Regions from separate parts of the Methylobacterium sp. J-118 genome, predicted to be linked through region 1. Evidence: riboswitches for the same ligand, from Rfam matches in the RefSeq annotation. Region 1 holds a riboswitch; each other region holds the start of a gene.

The links. A riboswitch is a leader RNA that binds a small molecule or an ion and turns the genes downstream of it on or off. The one in region 1 is predicted to bind cobalamin.
Positions count from the first base shown of each region.
Region 2: it holds a riboswitch for cobalamin, as region 1 does, so the genes downstream of both, AC3IF3_RS07820 (TonB-dependent receptor) here and AC3IF3_RS17555 (CbtB domain-containing protein) in region 1, are expected to answer to the same signal.
Region 3: it holds a riboswitch for cobalamin, as region 1 does, so the genes downstream of both, AC3IF3_RS04075 (TonB-dependent receptor) here and AC3IF3_RS17555 (CbtB domain-containing protein) in region 1, are expected to answer to the same signal.

Region 1 covers NZ_JBYQFA010000001.1:3,634,117-3,639,956, reverse strand. The annotation lists gene AC3IF3_RS17565 (S10 family peptidase) at 1-746, shown strand, start outside; gene AC3IF3_RS17560 (DUF4424 family protein) at 808-1,821, opposite strand; cobalamin riboswitch at 1,938-2,132, shown strand; gene AC3IF3_RS17555 (CbtB domain-containing protein) at 2,168-2,350, shown strand; gene AC3IF3_RS17550 (CbtA family protein) at 2,367-3,104, shown strand; gene AC3IF3_RS17545 (DUF1636 family protein) at 3,097-3,498, shown strand; gene cobW (cobalamin biosynthesis protein CobW) at 3,495-4,529, shown strand; gene cobN (cobaltochelatase subunit CobN) at 4,576-5,840, shown strand, end outside.
Region 2 covers NZ_JBYQFA010000001.1:1,615,995-1,621,834, forward strand. The annotation lists gene AC3IF3_RS07810 (NADPH:quinone oxidoreductase family protein) at 1-573, opposite strand, end outside; gene AC3IF3_RS07815 (hybrid sensor histidine kinase/response regulator) at 629-2,716, opposite strand; cobalamin riboswitch at 3,231-3,428, shown strand; partial or broken gene AC3IF3_RS07820 (TonB-dependent receptor) at 3,671-5,701, shown strand.
Region 3 covers NZ_JBYQFA010000001.1:848,658-854,497, forward strand. The annotation lists gene AC3IF3_RS04075 (TonB-dependent receptor) at 1-1,826, opposite strand, end outside; cobalamin riboswitch at 2,107-2,300, opposite strand; gene AC3IF3_RS04080 (methyl-accepting chemotaxis protein) at 2,650-4,359, shown strand; gene AC3IF3_RS04085 (substrate-binding domain-containing protein) at 4,499-5,470, shown strand; gene AC3IF3_RS04090 (HigA family addiction module antitoxin) at 5,779-5,840, shown strand, end outside.

The sequences.
Region 1 (5,840 bases):
CGACGCCGGCCCTGCTCGGGGAGTCGGAAGCCTACGCGTCCGGCCCTTATCTCGCCGACCTTCTCAAGGGCCCGGCCGATGCCGGCGCGGTGGCGCGGATGACCGAGAAGGTCGCCCCCATGGTCGGGCTCGACGCCACCCTCGTACGCGGGCAGGCCGCACGGCTGTCGACCCGCAGCGTCCAGCGTGAGATCGACCGGGCCGAGGGTCGCGTCGCCAGCGCCTACGACACCGGGATCACCGGATGGGATCCGAACCCGGACGCGGTGCAGTCGGGCTTCGAGGATCCCCAGCTCACGGCGCTCCAGGCTCCACTCACCAGCGCCATGCTCGATCTCTATGCCCGTACGCTGAAATGGCCCGTGCCGAATATGCGCTACGAGCTCCTGAACAATGCGGTGAACCATGGCTGGAGCTGGGGTTCGGGGCGGCAGGCGCCGGAGGTTCTTTCAAACCTCAAGGGCGTGCTGGCGCTCGACGGCAAGCTGCGCGTCCTCGTCGCGCACGGCTTCACCGACCTGGTGACGCCCTACTTCGCCTCGAAGCTCCTGCTCGCACAGGTGCCGGCCTACGGCGCTGGCCGCCTGAGCCTGTCGGTCTACCCGGGCGGCCACATGTTCTACACGCGCCCGGATTCCCGCGCGGCGTTCCACCGGGACGTGGAGCGTCTCTACGCAGAGGCCGTGAAGGCGCGCGATGCGGGCCCGACGGCCATCCCGACCGAGCGCACGAGGGACGCACCCTGACGCCCGGCACCGGGCGGGTCCGGAGGACGTCGCGCGGTTCGCAATGCGTCCGCGAACCGGCTCAGCCCCGCGTGGTCGTCTTCAGGAAGAGAATGTCGATATCCCGCTGCGGGACGTAGTCCTTCACCACCATCTCGAAGGTCGTCGGCCCGGTCTTCCGGACGTTGCTGCCGCAGAACGAGACCATCGTCGCGGGATCACCCTTGTCCACGATCAACCGGAACGTGCCGATGGGCCCGGCCCAACCATGCCCGGGGGCAACCGCGTAGGAGAGGGACTCCTCGTAGGCCTGAAAGGACCGGCTGCCGTCGGCACTCGCCCGGCGGTACAGGCTCTGGGCGAGCCGCGCGAAGGCCGGATCCGTGCAGAATCGGTCCGCATAGCCGGCCATCGCCGCAGGCCCCAGATCCGGGGAGCCGAAGGACAGGCCGGACTGGCTGGCGAGGCTCGGCACGAAGTGTTGGCGGACCGCGAGCTCCCGCCCGGCCGGGAACGCCTGCCGCCGCCAGAACCGCGACTTCAGCGTCCAGAGCGGGACGTCCGCGAGCGTGCCGTCCGCGTGCTCCTGCCGATCGAGGATGCGGGCCTCGATCAGAAGACGGCGCCGGCTCTCCGGGAGGCGGCGCAGGGCGCCAGCCGTCGCGTCGACGGTCGGCACCAGCGGGATCCCGAGGTCCGCGAGTTCGCCGGTGATCTCGACCGGCCGGCCATCCCGCGTCAGGAAGGCGTGCTGCTCGACCTGCCACGGGACGGATTGGCCATCGACCGCGGCGTCGAACCCGAGGACGTTGTCATGCGCCGGATCGGGGATCGCCACGGCCATCCCGGGACCACCGACGATGTCGGGAATCGGAAACGCGAGGGTCGCCTCGATATCGGCCCCGGTCGCATTGCGGAACCGGTAATCGGCCTGCACGGCCGTTTCGGACAGGGTCAGGTCCTCCGCCACAAGGGCGATCGGGCCGGTCGTCTCCAGGATGAGCCCGCCCGCCTTGAGCGCGGCGACGGTGTCCTCGGCCCGGCCGGGCAAGGACGCCGCCATGAGGAGGGCGAGGGCCAGCGACGGGGTTTTCATCACGATCACGCTCAAGGGTCTCGAGAATCCGATGGCCGGCGCGGCCGCTCAGCGCCGTCCCCGGTGATGCGGACAGGATTCCGTCACGCCTCCGTTGTGCGAGAGCTGTCATGCGTCTACAACGATCGCGTGACGGTGCCCCGGCGACGGGGTGAAAAGGGAATGCGGTGAGGGGCGCGAGCCTCGAATCCGCGGCTGCCCCCGCAACTGTGAGCGGTGAGCGTCTGCCAGAGGGCCACCGGAGCGATCCGGGAAGGCGGCAGGTGCGTCGACCCGCGAGCCAGGAGACCTGCCGTCACGACAGGATCCCGCAATGCCGCCGGTGGGGCGGCTGGAGACACACTCGATGACCACCTCGACCCTCGCCCCCGTCGCCGTCGGTGCCCGCTCGTCGGAGCGCCCGGTCGCCGTCGTGCTCGCGGCCATCCTGGGCCTCGGCCTGCTGTTCATGGTCGGCTTCTCGCCGGCGATCGCGTTCCACAACGCGGCGCACGACTTCCGGCATACCCAGAACTTCCCCTGCCACTGACGCCATCGTCACAGGGATGATCATCCGGCTTCTGTCGGCGGCTCTGGCCGCCGGCTTCCTCGCGGCCGTCGTCGTGACGGGCCTCGAACTCACGCTCACGTCGCCGCTGATCGTGGCGGCCGAGCGCTATGAGCATGCCGAGCCGAGCCACCAGGCCGCGCGTGCCCTGCCGATCGTGCTGGCCCATGCCGGCCACGACCACGCGGCGCCCGATGCCGCACCCGACTGGGAGCCCGCTCCCGGCCTGCCCCGGATGGCGTTCACCGCGCTGGCGACGCTGGTCGGCGGCGTCGGCTACGCCCTTTTGCTCGGCGCCGTCATGCTGGCCTGCGGGCGCGAACCGACGCCGCAGGTTGCCCTCGCCTTCGCGGTGGCGGGCTTCGCGAGCGTCGCCCTGGCGCCAGGCCTCGGGCTGCCCCCCGAACTGCCCGGCAGCGAGGCCGCGCCGCTGGCCATCCGGCAGGCCTGGTGGCTGATGACCGCGGCGGCGACCGGGATGGGCCTGTACCTGATCGCGATCCGCCGCACGCTGATCGCGATCCTGGGCGGGCTCGTCCTGATCATCGCCCCGCACGTGGCCGGGGCGCCCCAGGCACCCGAGGGCGCGTCCGAACTTCCGGCGGCACTGGCGGCGCAGTTCGCCGCCCGCTCGCTGGCGATCAGCTTCGTGTTCTGGATGCTGATCGGCCTCGGGCTCGGCCGGGCCTGGCAGGTCTTCGGCCGCGAGACGGCGCGCGGGGTCGCCCGTGCCTGAGACCATACTGTACGTCTGCACCACCTGCCGCCGCGAGGGCGACGATCCTGACGGTCCCCGGGCCGGAGCCCGGCTTCTCGACGCCCTGCGGGACCGGGCCGGCGACGCGCCCGACCTGCGGATCGAGCCGGCGGAGTGCCTGTCCGTGTGCAAGCGGCCCTGCACGGTGGCGGTCGCCTCGGCCGACCGCTGGACCTACGTGTATGGCGACCTGGATCCGGCCGCCTCCGCCGAGATCATCTTGGACGGTCTGTCCGCCTACGCGAAGACCCCCGACGGCATCGTGCCGTGGCGGCAGCGTCCCGCGGCGTTCCGCACCGGGGTGATCGCGCGCATCCCCCCTTTTCCCGATCCGAGCCCGCCTCAGGCCGGCACCCTGGAGGCCGCGGAATGACCCTCGTCGCCAAGATCCCCTGCACCATCGTCACGGGCTTCCTCGGCGCGGGCAAGACGACGCTCGTGCGCCACGTGGTCGAGAACGCCAAGGGGCGGCGTCTGGCGATCCTGGTCAACGAGTTCGGGGATGTCGGCTTCGACAAGTCGTTCCTGGCCGCTTGTGGGGTCGAGGGCTGCACCGAAGATTCCATCGTCGAACTACCGAACGGATGCATCTGCTGCACCGTCGCGGACGATTTCGTTCCGGCGCTCGAGACGCTGCTCAGCCGCGCCGAGCCCCCGGAGCATATCCTGATCGAGACCTCCGGCCTCGCCCTGCCCAAGCCCCTGGTCCAGGCCTTCCAGTGGCCGGCGATCCGCTCGCGGGTCACGGTGGACGGCGTCGTTGCGGTGGTGGACGGGCCGGCGGTCGCGTCGGGCGCCTTCGCGGAGGATCCGGAGGCGCTGGCCGCCCAGCGGGCCGCCGACCAGTCGGTCGATCACGACAATCCCCTGGAAGAGGTGTTCGAGGACCAGCTCCTCTGCGCCGACCTCGTGGTGCTCAACAAGGCCGACCTGATCGACGCCGCGACCCGCGCCCGGGTCCGGGCCGAAGTGGAGGGCCATCTGCCCCGCGCCGTGAAGGTGGTCGAGACCGAGAACGGCGTCATCGACCCCCGCGTGCTGCTGGGCCTCGGCGCGGCGGCCGAGGACGATCTGGACGCCCGGCCCTCCCATCACGGCGACGGCGAGGATCACGACCACGACGATTTCGAGACCGTGGCGCTGCCGATCCGCCCGGCGGTGACGGCCGCCGACCTCGCTTCCCGGGTCGAGGCGGCGGCGGAGACCGCGGGCGTCCTGCGGATCAAGGGCTTTGCCGAGGTCGAGGGCAAGCCGATGCGCCTCGTGGTGCAGGGTGTCGGGCGTCGCGTCGTCCACCATTTCGACCGGCCCTGGCGGTCGGGCGAGGCCCGGGACGGCACGCTGGTGGTGATCGGCTTGAAGGGTTTCGACCGGGACGCCGTGGCGGCGGCGCTCGCGGGATGAAATCCGTCGTGCGCGCCCGTCCGGACACGATCTAAGGGCCCGCGCGATGCATCTCGTGCGCATCGATGCCGTCTCCCTCGACGAGGGCGAGGCGGCGGTGGATCTCGGGCAGGAGCCCGGGGATCTCGTGGTGCTGTCGTTCACCGACAGCGACCTCGCGGGCATCGCGCAGGCGCACGCCGCCGAGCCCGGGCTCCCGAGCCTGCGCCTCGCCAAGCTCGCCAAGCTCAGGCATCCGCTCTCGGTCGATCTGTACGTCGAGCGGGTGGTGGCGCGCGCCAAGCTCGTCGTGATCCGCTGCCTCGGCGGGCTGGATTACTGGCGTTACGGGATCGAGCGTTGCGCCGCGGCGGCCCGGGCGCATGGCGTGACGCTCGCGGTCCTGCCGGGGGACGACCGGCCCGATCCGCGGCTCGCCGGCTTCTCCACCGATCCCGACCTCGCCGCGCAGCTCGACGGTTATTTCCGCGCGGGCGGTTCGGACAATCTGCGCCGGATGCTGCGGCTGCTCGCGGTCCGGACCGGTGCCGACGTCCCGGTCGAGCCGCCGCTGCCGTTGCCGCGCGGCTTCCCCTGGTGCCCCGGTTGCGGCGTGCTTCCCCTCGACACGGCCGTGGCGGCTGCCCGGAGCGCGATCCCGCTCGCCGGATCGCGGTGCCGGTCCGAGCCGCTGGTCCTGCTCCTGGTCTATCGATCCGCCGTGCTCGGCGGCGACACCGCCCCCTTCGTGGACCTCGCCGCCGCCCTGCGCGCCCGGGGGATCGGGGTGCTGCCCATGGCGGTCTCGAGCCTCAAGGAGCCCGAAGCCGCCCGCGCGGTGGCCCTGGCCGTGGGGGCGCGCAAGCCCGACCTCGTGATCGCCGCCACGGCGTTCTCGGCCCGCGAGGACGGGATCGACTTCGTCCTCGACGGCGCCGCCTGCCCGGTGCTCCAGGCCTTCACGGTCGGGTCCCCGCGGACGGCCTGGGAGGCTTCGGCCCGGGGGCTCGGCGCGGCCGACCTCGCCATGCAGGTGGCCCTGCCGGAATTCGACGGCCGGCTTTCGGGTTTCCCGATCTCGTTCAAGGAAGAAGCCGCGGAACTGGCGGGTTTCGCCGAGCGCCGGGCCGTGTCCTACGGGCCCGGGATCGCCGCCCTCGCGGACCGGGCTGCGGGCTGGCTTCGGCTGGCCGCCCTGCCCCGATCCGACCGGCGGATCGCGCTGGTTCTGTCAGACTACCCAGCCCGGGGTGGACGGGCGGGCTTCGCGGTCGGTCTCGACACCCCCGAGAGCGCCCGCGCCATCGCCGCCAATCTCACCGCCGCTGGCTA
Region 2 (5,840 bases), 2.0 Mb from region 1:
GTAGACCAGGCCCGCCTCGGCCCCGTGGGCCCGGGCGACCGCGAGCTTCTCCTCCGAGGAGGCGCAGGCGATGACCCGGGCGCCCATCAGCCGTCCGAGTTCCACGGCGGCGAGGCCAACGCCCCCGGAGGCGCCGAGCACCGCGAGCCACTCCCCGGGCTGCAGGCGCGCCCGGTTGGCCAGCGCATGGAGCGAGGTGCCGTAGGTGATGGTGAGCCCGGCCGCCTGTTCGTCCGGCACCCCGTCCGGCACCGGCGTGAGCCGGCCGGCATCGATCGCGATCAACTCGGCGCAGCAGCCGTGCCCGGCATGGACGATCACCCGGTCGCCCACGGCGACGCCGGAGGCCCCCTCCCCCAGCGCCTCGACCACGCCGACCCCTTCGCCGCCCGGCGAGAACGGCAGCGGCGGCTTCACCTGGTAGCGCCCGGCCACGATCAGCGTGTCGAAGAAGTTCAGCGCCGCCAGCCGGATCCGCACCAGGGCCTGCCCGGGCCCCGGGACCGGATCGGGCCGCGCGGCGATCTCCAGATGCTCCGGCCCGTCGAGCCTCGTGCACAGCAGCGCCCGCATCGCGTTCTCTCCTCCCCGGCCTTTCGTGCCGATGAGGCCCGATCCGGCCGCGCGGTCAAGCCGTCCCGATCATCTCGCGGATGCGCGCCCCCAGCACCTCGACCACGAACGGCTTGGTGATCACCTGCATGCCGGGGGCGAGCTGGCCGCTGCCGAGCACCGTCGCCTCCGCGTAGCCGGTGATGAACAGCACCTTGAGCCCCGGGCGCTTCTCCCGGCCGGCCTCGGCCATCTGGCGGCCGTTCATGCCGCCGGGCAGCCCGACATCGGTGACCAGCAGGTCGATGCGCACGTCCGATTGCAGGACCTTGAGGCCGGCGCCGCCGTCGGCGGCCTCGATCGCCGTGTAGCCGAGATCCTCCAGCACCTCCGTCACCAGCATCCGGACGGTGGGCTCGTCGTCGACGACCAGGACGGTCTCCCCCGGGGCGGCGCGGGGCGGTGCGCCGATCGCCGCGTGCGCCTCCTCCTCCGGCACCGCGCCGGCGTGGCGGGGCAGGTGGAGGCAGACCGTGGTGCCCCGGCCGACCTCCGAGACGATCCGCACCTGGCCGCCCGATTGCTGCGCGAAGCCGTAGATCATCGACAGGCCGAGGCCGGTGCCCTGCCCCAGCGGCTTGGTGGTGAAGAACGGCTCGAACACCCGGTCGACGATCTCCGGCGCCATGCCGGTGCCGGTATCGGCGACGCAGAGCGAGAGATACGGCCCCGGCGGCATGTCGTGGTGCCGGGCGGCAGGCGCGTCCAGCCGGGCATTGGCGGTCTCGATGGTGATCCGCCCGCCCTCGGGCATCGCGTCCCGGGCATTGATGCACAGGTTGAGCAGCGCGTTCTCGAGCTGCGGCGGGTCGACCAGGGTCAGCCACAGGCCGGGGGCGGCGATCACCTCAACGACCACCGCCGGTCCCACGGTGCGCCGGATCAGCTCCTCCATGCCGGCGACGAGGCGGTTCACGTCGGTGGGCTTCGGGTCGAGGGTCTGGCGGCGCGAGAAGGCGAGCAGCCGGTGCGTCAGGGCGGCGGCGCGCTTGGACGCGCCCTGGGCGGCGTTGATGTAGCGGTCGACATCCATCATCCGGCCCTGGCTGAGCCGGGTCTGGATCAGCTCCAGCGAGCCGGAGATGCCGGCCAGCAGGTTGTTGAAATCGTGGGCGAGGCCGCCGGTGAGCTGGCCCACCGCCTCCATCTTCTGCGATTGCCGCAGGGCCTCCTCGGCGGCCGCCAGGGCGTCGGCGCGCTCGCGCTCGGCGGTGAAGTCGCGCCCGACCGCGTTGATCACGCCGTCGCCGGGCCGGGCCGCCCAGCTGATCCAGCGGTAGCTGCCGTCCCGGTGGCGATAGCGGTTGTCGAAGCGCGCGAGGCGCTCGCCCGCCGAGAGTTGCTCCGCCCCCGCGATCGTGCGCGCCAGATCGTCCGGGTGGACGAAGTCGATCAGCTTGGTGCCGACGAGGGCGTCCGCGCCCCAGCCCAGCACCTCGGTCCAGGCCGGGTTCACCGCGGTGATCGTGCCGTCGAACAGGCAGCGGAGCATCATGTCGGAGGAGAGCGTCCACAGGGCGTTGCGGTCGGCGGTCCGCTCCGCGACCTGCTGCGCCAGGGTGGCGTTGAGGCTGCCGAGTTCCGCAAGCGCAGTCTCGAGCTGGGCCCGGCTTTCGGTGAGGGCGGCGTCGGCCAGCACCCGCCCGGTGGTCTCGTTGGTGAGGATGAACAGCCCGGCGACACCGCCCACGGCATCGAGCACCCGCGAATACGAGAAGGTCCACCACGTCTCCCGGGCGCCCCGGTCGGTGTCGAGCTGCCACGGCAGGTCGACGAACCGCTCCGGCCGGCCCTCCAGGGCGGCCGCGATGATCGGCCCGGCCTGCTCCCAGGCATCGGCCCAGACGGCGTCGAACCGCGCCCCCATGGCCCAGGGCAGCCGTGGCCCCAGCAGCGGGAAGTAGGTGTCGTTGAAGAAGAAATGGAGATCGGGGCCCCAGGCCAGGATCATCGATTCCGGCGAGTTGAGCACGAGCGAGAGCGCCGCCCGGAACTCCGCCGGCCAGGTCTCCGGGGGGCCGAGGGGGTGGCCGGTCCAGTCGCGCGCGCGGATCATGCGCGCCGCTTCGCCGCCGCCGGCGAGGAAGGAGAGGGGGTCGGTCACGAGTTCGGAATGCAGCATGTCATGGGCGTACGGCGTATGACTGCCTTTGGCGGCATCTCCAAGATGCCGCTCGCGGTTCGAGGACGTCGTTACAGAACGCCGTCTTTGCGAGCGGAGCGAGGCAACTTAGGGCAGCGGGACCTTCGTGAGCGTGGCGCCGACTGGATGGCTTCGCGCCGCTCGCAAAGACGGTCGGGCCGAGCTTCGATCCAACCAGCTTCCTAAAGCCTGAACCCAATTAGCTTAAGCATGTAATGACTGCTCGCGACCCAACCCAGCCGCCGGGAACGTCGTTTGCGTTTCTCCAAAGCAGTCGTTCGCCGGACCTCAATCAACTTCGGCTCAGGGGGGACAGCGGAAGTTGGCTCGACATCCGGAAGCGGACCCCGGCATGAGCCTGTTCTAGTCCCATCGGCAGCGATCGGCCACTCGCAAAGGCGATTTCCGGAATGCAGCCAAAAGGGCACACACCACAGGAACCCGTCTCGTCGCGTTGACCGAGTGTCGGCCGATCACCTAGCCTGACCGTGACGGTTCCCCTCGGGGATCAAAAGGGAACGCGGTGAGGAGCTTGCTCCGAGGCCGCGGCTGCCCCCGCAACTGTAAGCGGCGAGCCCAGCACCACCGCGTCACTGGATGAGCCTCATCCGGGAAGACGGTGCGAGGGCGACGACCCGCGAGCCAGGAGACCTGCCGTCAGCCGTGGTCACACGCGAAACGCGCCGGGCGGGGTGTCCTGGCGGGTGCCGAGACGCTCGTGCCCGTGCGCGATCGGCGAGGCTTCATTCGCGGTGACGTGCCACTGCCGTCGCCCGAGGTCCCGTGTCTCATCGTCCGACCACCCGAACGCTCGCGACCCTGTCGGGCGTCAGCCTCGCTGTCCTAGCGTCAGCGGCTGTAGCTCAAGACCGATCCATTCCCAGTGCCGCAACCACCGAAACGACGCTGGAGGAGATCTCGGTCACCGCGGAGACCGCGGCAGCGGCGTCACCGCAGGCCGGTCCATCTGCCAGCGCAGGCTACGTCGGGGGGACGACCGGCATCGGCGGGATCAGCACGCCCGTGACCGCCGCCAGTTCCGGCGTCATCACGGGTGCGCAGCTCAACAGCCGCCCCGTGACCCGCCCCGGTGAGGTGCTGGAGGCGGTGCCGGGCCTGATCGTCACCCAGCACTCCGGTGAGGGCAAAGCCAACCAGTTCTTCCTGCGCGGCTTCAACCTCGACCACGGCACCGATATCGCCCTGTTCCTAGACGGCATGCCGCTCAACATGCGCACCCATGCCCACGGCCAGGGCTACGCCGACATCAACTTCCTGATCCCCGAACTCGTCGGCGCCGTGGAGTTCCACAAGGGGCCATACTTCGTGCGCGACGGCGACTTCGCCTCCGCGGGCTCGGTCCGGATCGACTACCTCGATACGACCGCCAAGAACGTCGCGCTGACCTCGATCGGCAGCTTCGGCTACAAGCGCGCCCTGTCGATCACCACCGTGCCGCTGGCCGAGGGCAACCTGCTCCTGGCTGGCGAGGCGCAGGTCTACGATGGGCCGTGGGTCGTCCCGGACGCGCTGCGCAAGATCAACGGGGTCGCCCGCTACAGCCAGGGCACGCCGCTCGACGGCTTCTCGGTCACCAGCATGGCCTATGCGGCCCGCTGGACCGCGACCAACCAGATCCCCGAGCGCGCGGTCACCGAGGGGCTGATCGGCCGCTACGGCACGATCAACCCTACGGACGGCGGCGATACCTCGCGCGTCTCGCTCTCGGGCAAGTTCAGCGCGACGGACGACACCGGCGTGACGCGGGCCTCGGCCTACGTGATCCGCTCACAACTCAACCTGTTCAACGACTTCACCTATTTCCTGAACGACCCGGTCAACGGCGACCAGTTCCACTAGCTCGACCAGCGCATCATCGGCGGCGGCGAGGCGCTGCACATCTTCCAGGGCGATCTGTTCGGGCTGCCGATGGAGAACGAGATCGGCGTGCAGACGCGGACCGACAGCATCCGGGTCGGCCTATTCAACACCACGAACCGGCAATACCGCTCCGGCGTGCTCGACGACCGCGTGCTGGAGACGAGCGGCGCCTTCTACTTCGACAACCGGGTGCGCTGGACCGACTGGTTGCGCACCAGAGTCGGCTTCCGCGCCGATGGCTACTACGCGAGCGTCGTCTCGGACACGCCGGCCAATTCCGGTCGAGCGCGCGACGGTATCGTCAACCCGAAGCTCGGCCTGACCCTCGGACCATGGTTCGACACCGAGCTCTACGTGAATTACGGCGGCGGCTTCCACTCGAACGACGTGCGCGGCGTGACCGCCACGGTCGACCCGACGAGTTCGCTGTTCAACACCACCCGCTCGCCGTTCGTGGTGCCCTCGACCGGCTACGAGATCGGCCTGCGCAACCGCTCGATCGCCGGGCTGGAGACGAGCCTCGCGCTGTTCCGGCTCGATTTCGCCTCGGAGAACCTGTTCCAGGGCGATACCGGCACGACGGAGCCAAGCCGCCCAACCCGGCGCTTCGGCGTGGAATGGACGAACCGCTACGCGGTGACGCCCTGGCTGCAACTGGAGGGCGACCTGACGATCACCAACGCCCGCTTTTCCGACTACGATCCGGCCGGTAACCGGGTGCCGGAGGCGCCCACCACGATCGCGTCGGCAGGCCTCACCTTCGGCGAACCGCTCGGCTGGTTCGGCTCGCTGCGGTTCCGGTATTTCGGACCGCGGCCGCTGATCGAGGACAACTCCATCCGCTCGCGGCCGACCGCGCTGTTCAACGGCCGGGTCGGCTACAACTTCGAGAATGGCATCAGCGTCTCGCTGGACGTGCTGAACCTGACGAACAGCAAGTCTGACCAGATCACCTACGCCTACGTCTCGCGCCTGCCGGGCGAGCCCACGGAGGGGCTGATCGACCGCGTCTTCCACCCGGTGGAGCCCACCGCCGTGCGCCTGACAATCGCGGGTCGGTTCTGATCTCACCCGCCTGCATCCGGACATTCGGAATGCCGCCTTTGGGTCGGGAGCGGGCGCAGCAATGACGTCCGCTCCTTTGCGTTGCCGCCCGAAAGCGGACCGGCGGAAATCCCCCTTCTCGGACATCGCTAAGGCCAAG
Region 3 (5,840 bases), 2.8 Mb from region 1:
TGGTCGAACCGGTCGTACTGCGCGTGCAGGAGCGCGACGTTGCCGTCGAGCCGCCAGCTTGGCGCGAACCGCCAGCCCAGCGCCAGTTCGAACCCCTGCGAGGATTGGCTTCCGACCTGCGTGGAGAGCGTCGGTTGCCCCGGCACGGCCGAGATCAGGTTGTCCTTGACGATCCGGTAGCCGGCGACCGTCCATTCGAGGGCGCCGTCGAAGGCGAGACCCTTGGCGCCGATCTCGATCTGGTCACCCGTGGCGAGCTTGAAGCCCGCCAGGGACTGCGACAGGGTGATCAGGCTGTTCACCGGGTCGGTGGCGACGCTGTACTGGGCGTAGAGCGCGCTGTCCGGCGTCGGGTTGTAGACGAGACCGAACCGGTAGCCGAGGGCGCGGTAGGTTTTTTCGAATTGCGATCCCGTCTGCAGATCCTCCCGGTGGAGGGTCGGCACGTCGAGGCGCACCCCGGTGAGGAACGACAGCCTGTCGGATAATATCACGCGATCCTCGGCGAAGACCGAGGCCTGGCTCGTCTGGGTAGCGTAGGCCGGCCGCGCTCGACCGTCCTGCGGGAAATAACCGGGATCGTAGCCGGTCAGCGGCACGCTGGTGGTCTGGTCGAAGTAAAAGTTGTTCGTGTGGCGGAAGTCGATGTGGTTCACGTCGAAGCCGGCCACGAACGCGTTCGGCAAGCCGAACAGGCTGCCCTTAAGGCTCGCGTCGAGCCGGTCCCCGACCTGCTCCTGGCTGTGATAGATTTCCAGATCGTCGCTCCGGTCGACCAGCCCGGAGCCGCGGTTGTAGGAATACTGCTCGACGTCGAGCCAATGGCGCCGGCTGGTCAGCCGATAGGCGGTGTTGCGCACCGTGATGTCCGCCGAGGGCGACCACTCGGCCTTGAGCTGGGTCCAGTTGTCGGCCCAGGTGATCTTCGCGTCGCGGACGTTGTAGTTGTTGAACCGGATCAGGTCCGGGATCCGGCCCCCGACGAGCGGCGTGCCCCAGTAGCGCGCCGGCTCCTGGTAGCCGAGATCGTGGCTGAGCGTGAACGCGAGGTCGGGGCTCGGCTGGAACAGCAGGGCGGCCGAGACCGCGAGGTTGCGGAAATCCCCCTCCGGTCGGACCCAGCCGTCGGCGCGGTTGCCGCTGACGTTCAGGCGGTACGCGAAGGTGTCGCCGAACTCGGCCTGTCCGAGCGCCCCGCCGGAATCGAGGGCGAGCCGCGCAACCCCGTCCGTCCCGATGACCGCGCGGGCCGTATTGATCGGCACGAAGACCGGTTTCTTCGGCACCACATTGATCACGCCGCCGATGGCGCCGTCGCCGTAGAGCACCGAGGACGGCCCGCGCAGCACCTCGATCCGCTCGACGTTCCAGGTGTCGAACGGGAAGGTGACGGTGTTCGCACCCACGTAGAAGCGCGTGCCGTCATAGAGCTGCTGGATTGAGTTCGGGCCCGCGAAGCCGCGGGACGTGAAGGCGCCGTTGCCGTTGCCGGGTGCCGCGATCGTGGTGATGCCGGTGGCGTCCTGGGTCACGGCCTCGGCGATCGTATCCTGGCCGCGCAGCCGGGCGGTCTCGCCCGACACGATGTCGAGGCTCGCCGGCGTCTCCAGAGGTGTCAGGCCGATCCGGCTCGCGGTCCGGTCGGGCGTGCGCAGGTTGAGGCCGTTCGGCGTGACGCGGTTCGGATCGCCTTCGGCGCCTTGGACGGAGAGTTCGTCCAGGGTGACGGCCTCCTGCGCCGCGGCGGGATTCGCCAGGAGTGTGAGGAGCAGGCCGCAGACCGGGGCGGACCCGCCGGAGCGGGGGTGATGGATCGATGGGGACATGTCGGGGAAAGGTCCGTGCGCAGCTCCCGCCAGCCTGATCGTCCTATAAGCAACGTAATAACATTGCAATTCCTCGATCGTCTGGATCGCGGACCGCCGACGAGCGCGGGAATGCGTCTTGGGCTCACGGTCGAACGAAACGAGACGGCGGGAACGGACATCGGGACTGGCGTCGCGGGCGCGCTTGCTGTGGCACGTCACCGCGAACGAGGCCTCGCCGACCGTGCGGGCGCACGGGCGTCTCGACACCCGCCAGGACACCCCGCCCGACGCGTTTCGCGTGTGACCACGGCTGACGGCAGGTCTCCTGGCTCACGGGTCACCGCCCTCGCACCGTCTTCCCGGGGATTACCCAGTGACGTGGTGGTGAAGGGCTCGCCGCTTACAGTTGCGGGGGCAGCCACGGCCTCGGGACGGATCCCTCACCGCGTTCCCTTTTGATCCCCGAAGGGAACCGTCGGAAACAAGCTTGGCTGCGCGCGCCTGGCGCGTCAAGCGTCGGGAGTACCCTGCCTGGGGATCCAGCGGCGCGAAGGTGGGTACGCCATCTTCAGCGGACAAACGAATCTGTGCCGTAATTTTATGGCGTCAGCGGAGCACGCATCATTTTTGTGGGTTTTATAGATGCGAATTTAATAGCTTTCCCCGCCATGCAATCCCGTATGTACTTACCAATAGTTACGCATTAAATGCTTAAAGATTATGCATTTTGTCGAAATGAAATTTCTTGTCTCAAAATTCAACCAATCTGTTAGGGTGCGCGCGCTGATGTTGCGTATTATAACCTGACCGAATCGGCACTGATTTTAAGACGGTTACGCGAATGTCGCAAGATGCGCATATTTCGGAAAAAAGATCTATTTTTAGCTTGAGAAAACTGATAGCTGGATCATTCATCGTCCTCTTCATCTTGTCTATGTTGATCGGCATATTCGCGATCAGCCGTGTCGGGCTGATCAACCAGGCCGCACAGTCGGTGGTCGGCGAGATCGATGCCGTGGCCAATCTGGGCCTCATGAACGAGGAGAGCCAGGAACTTCGGGCCCTGGATATCCTCGCTCATAACGCGCGCGGGAAGGATCAGGCGCGGTCTTACGAGGCCCAGCTCGAGACGGCGCAGCAAGCTTTCTCGACGGCTTGGAGTCGCTATGCGCCGACCGTATCCGGCCCGGAGGAGCAGGCGCTCGCACATCGGCTGCGCGAGGCGTGGCAGCATTTTCTGGCGCTGGAGAGCCAAGTGTCCGCGCTCGATCGGGCCGGCGAGCACGCCCTGGCCGATACGGTCGTGTTCGGCGCCTTCGGCGAGGACGCGGAGGCATTCCGGAAAGCGGTCCGCGCGGTCCTCGCCTATCGCCAGACGCGGGTCGCCGATCAGACCGCGGCGACAGACGCGGTCGGCCGGGCGTCGACTCTCTCGGTGGCCGCCGCTCTGGGCATCGTGGCGATCCTGACCCTCATCGTCAGCGGCTTCATCATCCGCAGGGTGGCCACGCCGCTCATGACGATGACGGGCATCATGCGGCGCCTCGCGGAGAACGACCCCGACGTGGCGGTTCCCGCGGGCGATCGCACGGACGAGATCGGCGCCATGGCCGGAACCCTACGGGTCTTCCAGGAGAACATGCGACGGTCCAGAACCATCGAGCAGGAGGCGGCCGAGGCGCGCCTGCAGGCCGAGGCGCAGAGCCGACAGGAGATGGCCGAAATGGCCGGCCGCTTCGAGACGGCGGTCGGCGGGATCGTGACCACGCTCGCCACGGCCTCGACGCAACTGCGCGGGACGGCCCGGTCCATGACGGGGATCGCCAGTGAGACGGCGGTGCAGTCCACCGCCGTGGCGTCCGCGGCGGAGGAGGCCGCCGCCAACGTCAAGATGGTGGCCGAGGCTGCCGGGGATCTCGAGTCGTCGGTCCGCGAAGTCGGCCGTCAGGCCGAGGTCTCGTCCGCCATGGCCAACGGCATCGCCGGGGAGGCCGCGCAGACGGCCGCTTTGGTGCAGGCGCTGAGCGGGGCGGCCGCCCAGATCGGCGACATCGTCGGCATCATCTCGACTCTCGCCAAGCAGACCAACCTTCTGGCGCTGAACGCCACGATCGAGGCCGCCCGCGCCGGGGAGGCCGGACGCGGATTCGCCGTGGTGGCGGCCGAGGTCAAGGCTTTGGCGACCCAGACCGCAGCGGCCACGAACGACATCGCGCAGCATGTCGCGACCATCCAGGGATCCACCTCCGATGTGGTCACGGCCATCGGCGGCATCACCACCCGCATCCAGGACCTGAGTGCGGCGGCGGCTTCGATCGCGGCGGCGGTCGAGGAGCAGAACACCGCCACCCAGGAGATCGCACGCAACATCACCCAGGCGGCGACCGGAACCGGGGAGGTGACGGCCACGATCACCGGCGTCGCGAACCGGGCTCAGGAGGCCGGATCCGCTGCCGGTCAGGTGCTGGAGGCGGCCAATGCGCTGTCCGGGCAGGCGGAGCACCTCGGCGGCGAGGTCGCCCAATTCCTCCGCACCATCCGGGTGGCCTGAAGCCACCGCGCAGCGCCCCGAGGCCGTCGATCGCGTCGCCGGCCGTTCCCGCCCACGGGCCCACCCGCAGAGACATGAGTTCATGCCCGCAAGACCCCAATTCTTAGCCGTCGCATCCTCCCGCCTGAGAGCTTCGGGATTGGCGCTGGTCCTCGGCATCGCCGCGGGTTGTGGCGCGCCCCCCGCCTCCGCCGGGACGATCGGCGTGACGATGGTCCCGCCCGTGGCGTTCTTTCAGTTCCTCCGCGACGGCATCCAGGAGCGCGTGAAGGCTTATCCTGGCCAATCCGTGCTGTTCGCCCATGCTGAAACCGGGGATGGCGCGAAGCAGATCGAGCAGATCAAGGCCTTCATCCGCGACAAGGTCGAGGCGCTGATCGTCCTGCCAGTGGAGGCCGCCGCCACCGCGGAGATCACTCGGCTCGCGCAGGATGCCGACATCCCCCTGGTCTACGTGAACAATGGCCCGCGCGAGGACTGGTTCGCCGGGCGGGTCGCGCTCGCCCTCCCGAACGACCTCGTGGCCGGACGGCTGCAGATGACCATGCTGGCGCAGATGATGAACGGCCAGGGACGGCTCGCGATCATCCGGGGGCCGGCATCCCACTCGGCCTCGGCCCTGCGGACGCAAGGGGTGAAGGAGGTGCTGGCGGGCTTTCCCGGCATCACGGTCGTCGAGGAAGCTGCGGCGGACTGGGACCGCAAGCGGGCCGCGTCCCTCGTGGCGAAATGGCTGGCCGACGGCCGGACGATCGACGCGATCGCCGCCAACAACGACGAGATGGCGATCGGCGCGGCGGACGCGCTCGAAGCGGCCGGGATTCCTCTGGGACAGATCCTGATCGGCGGCGTGGATGGGACACTCGACGGCATCGAGGCGATGCATCGCAAGCGGATTCACGTGACCGTGTTCCAGGATGCGGCCCTGGAGGGCGGACGCGCCGTCGACGATGCCGTCAAGCTGATCCGGCATGAGCCGGTCCAGCAATACGATTGGATTCCCTTCGACCTCGTCACCGACCGGACGCTGCCGCGCTATCTGCGGACATGGGCGTGCGGCACCTGCATGGACGACGCGCCACGCGGCGAGCGCCCGACGGAAGGACGGTAGATGACGGATCCGGGATCGCGGAGATCGGCCCGGAACCGGTCCAATTCCTCATCCTATGTGTTTTCGAAAAAATATTCGCCATTATATCAGCATATTGTATCTTATCAATGAATATAATAGCGATGTAAAACAGACTTCTATAGTAATTATACAATATAAAAAACATGGAACGAAACGCGTTCTGCCGCGTAAACCGTGCGGTCCTTGGCGGTCACATGTCGGGATGTTGAAGACCTCTTGATTGCGTCCGCCAAGCTCCTGTCGGTCGACCGGGATATGGCCGGTCGGTATCGCGTGAGGAGCGCGCAATGCACACGACGTATCGACTGGAAAATCCTGGTCATCCGGGGGGTTTCGTGCGTCGGCAGAT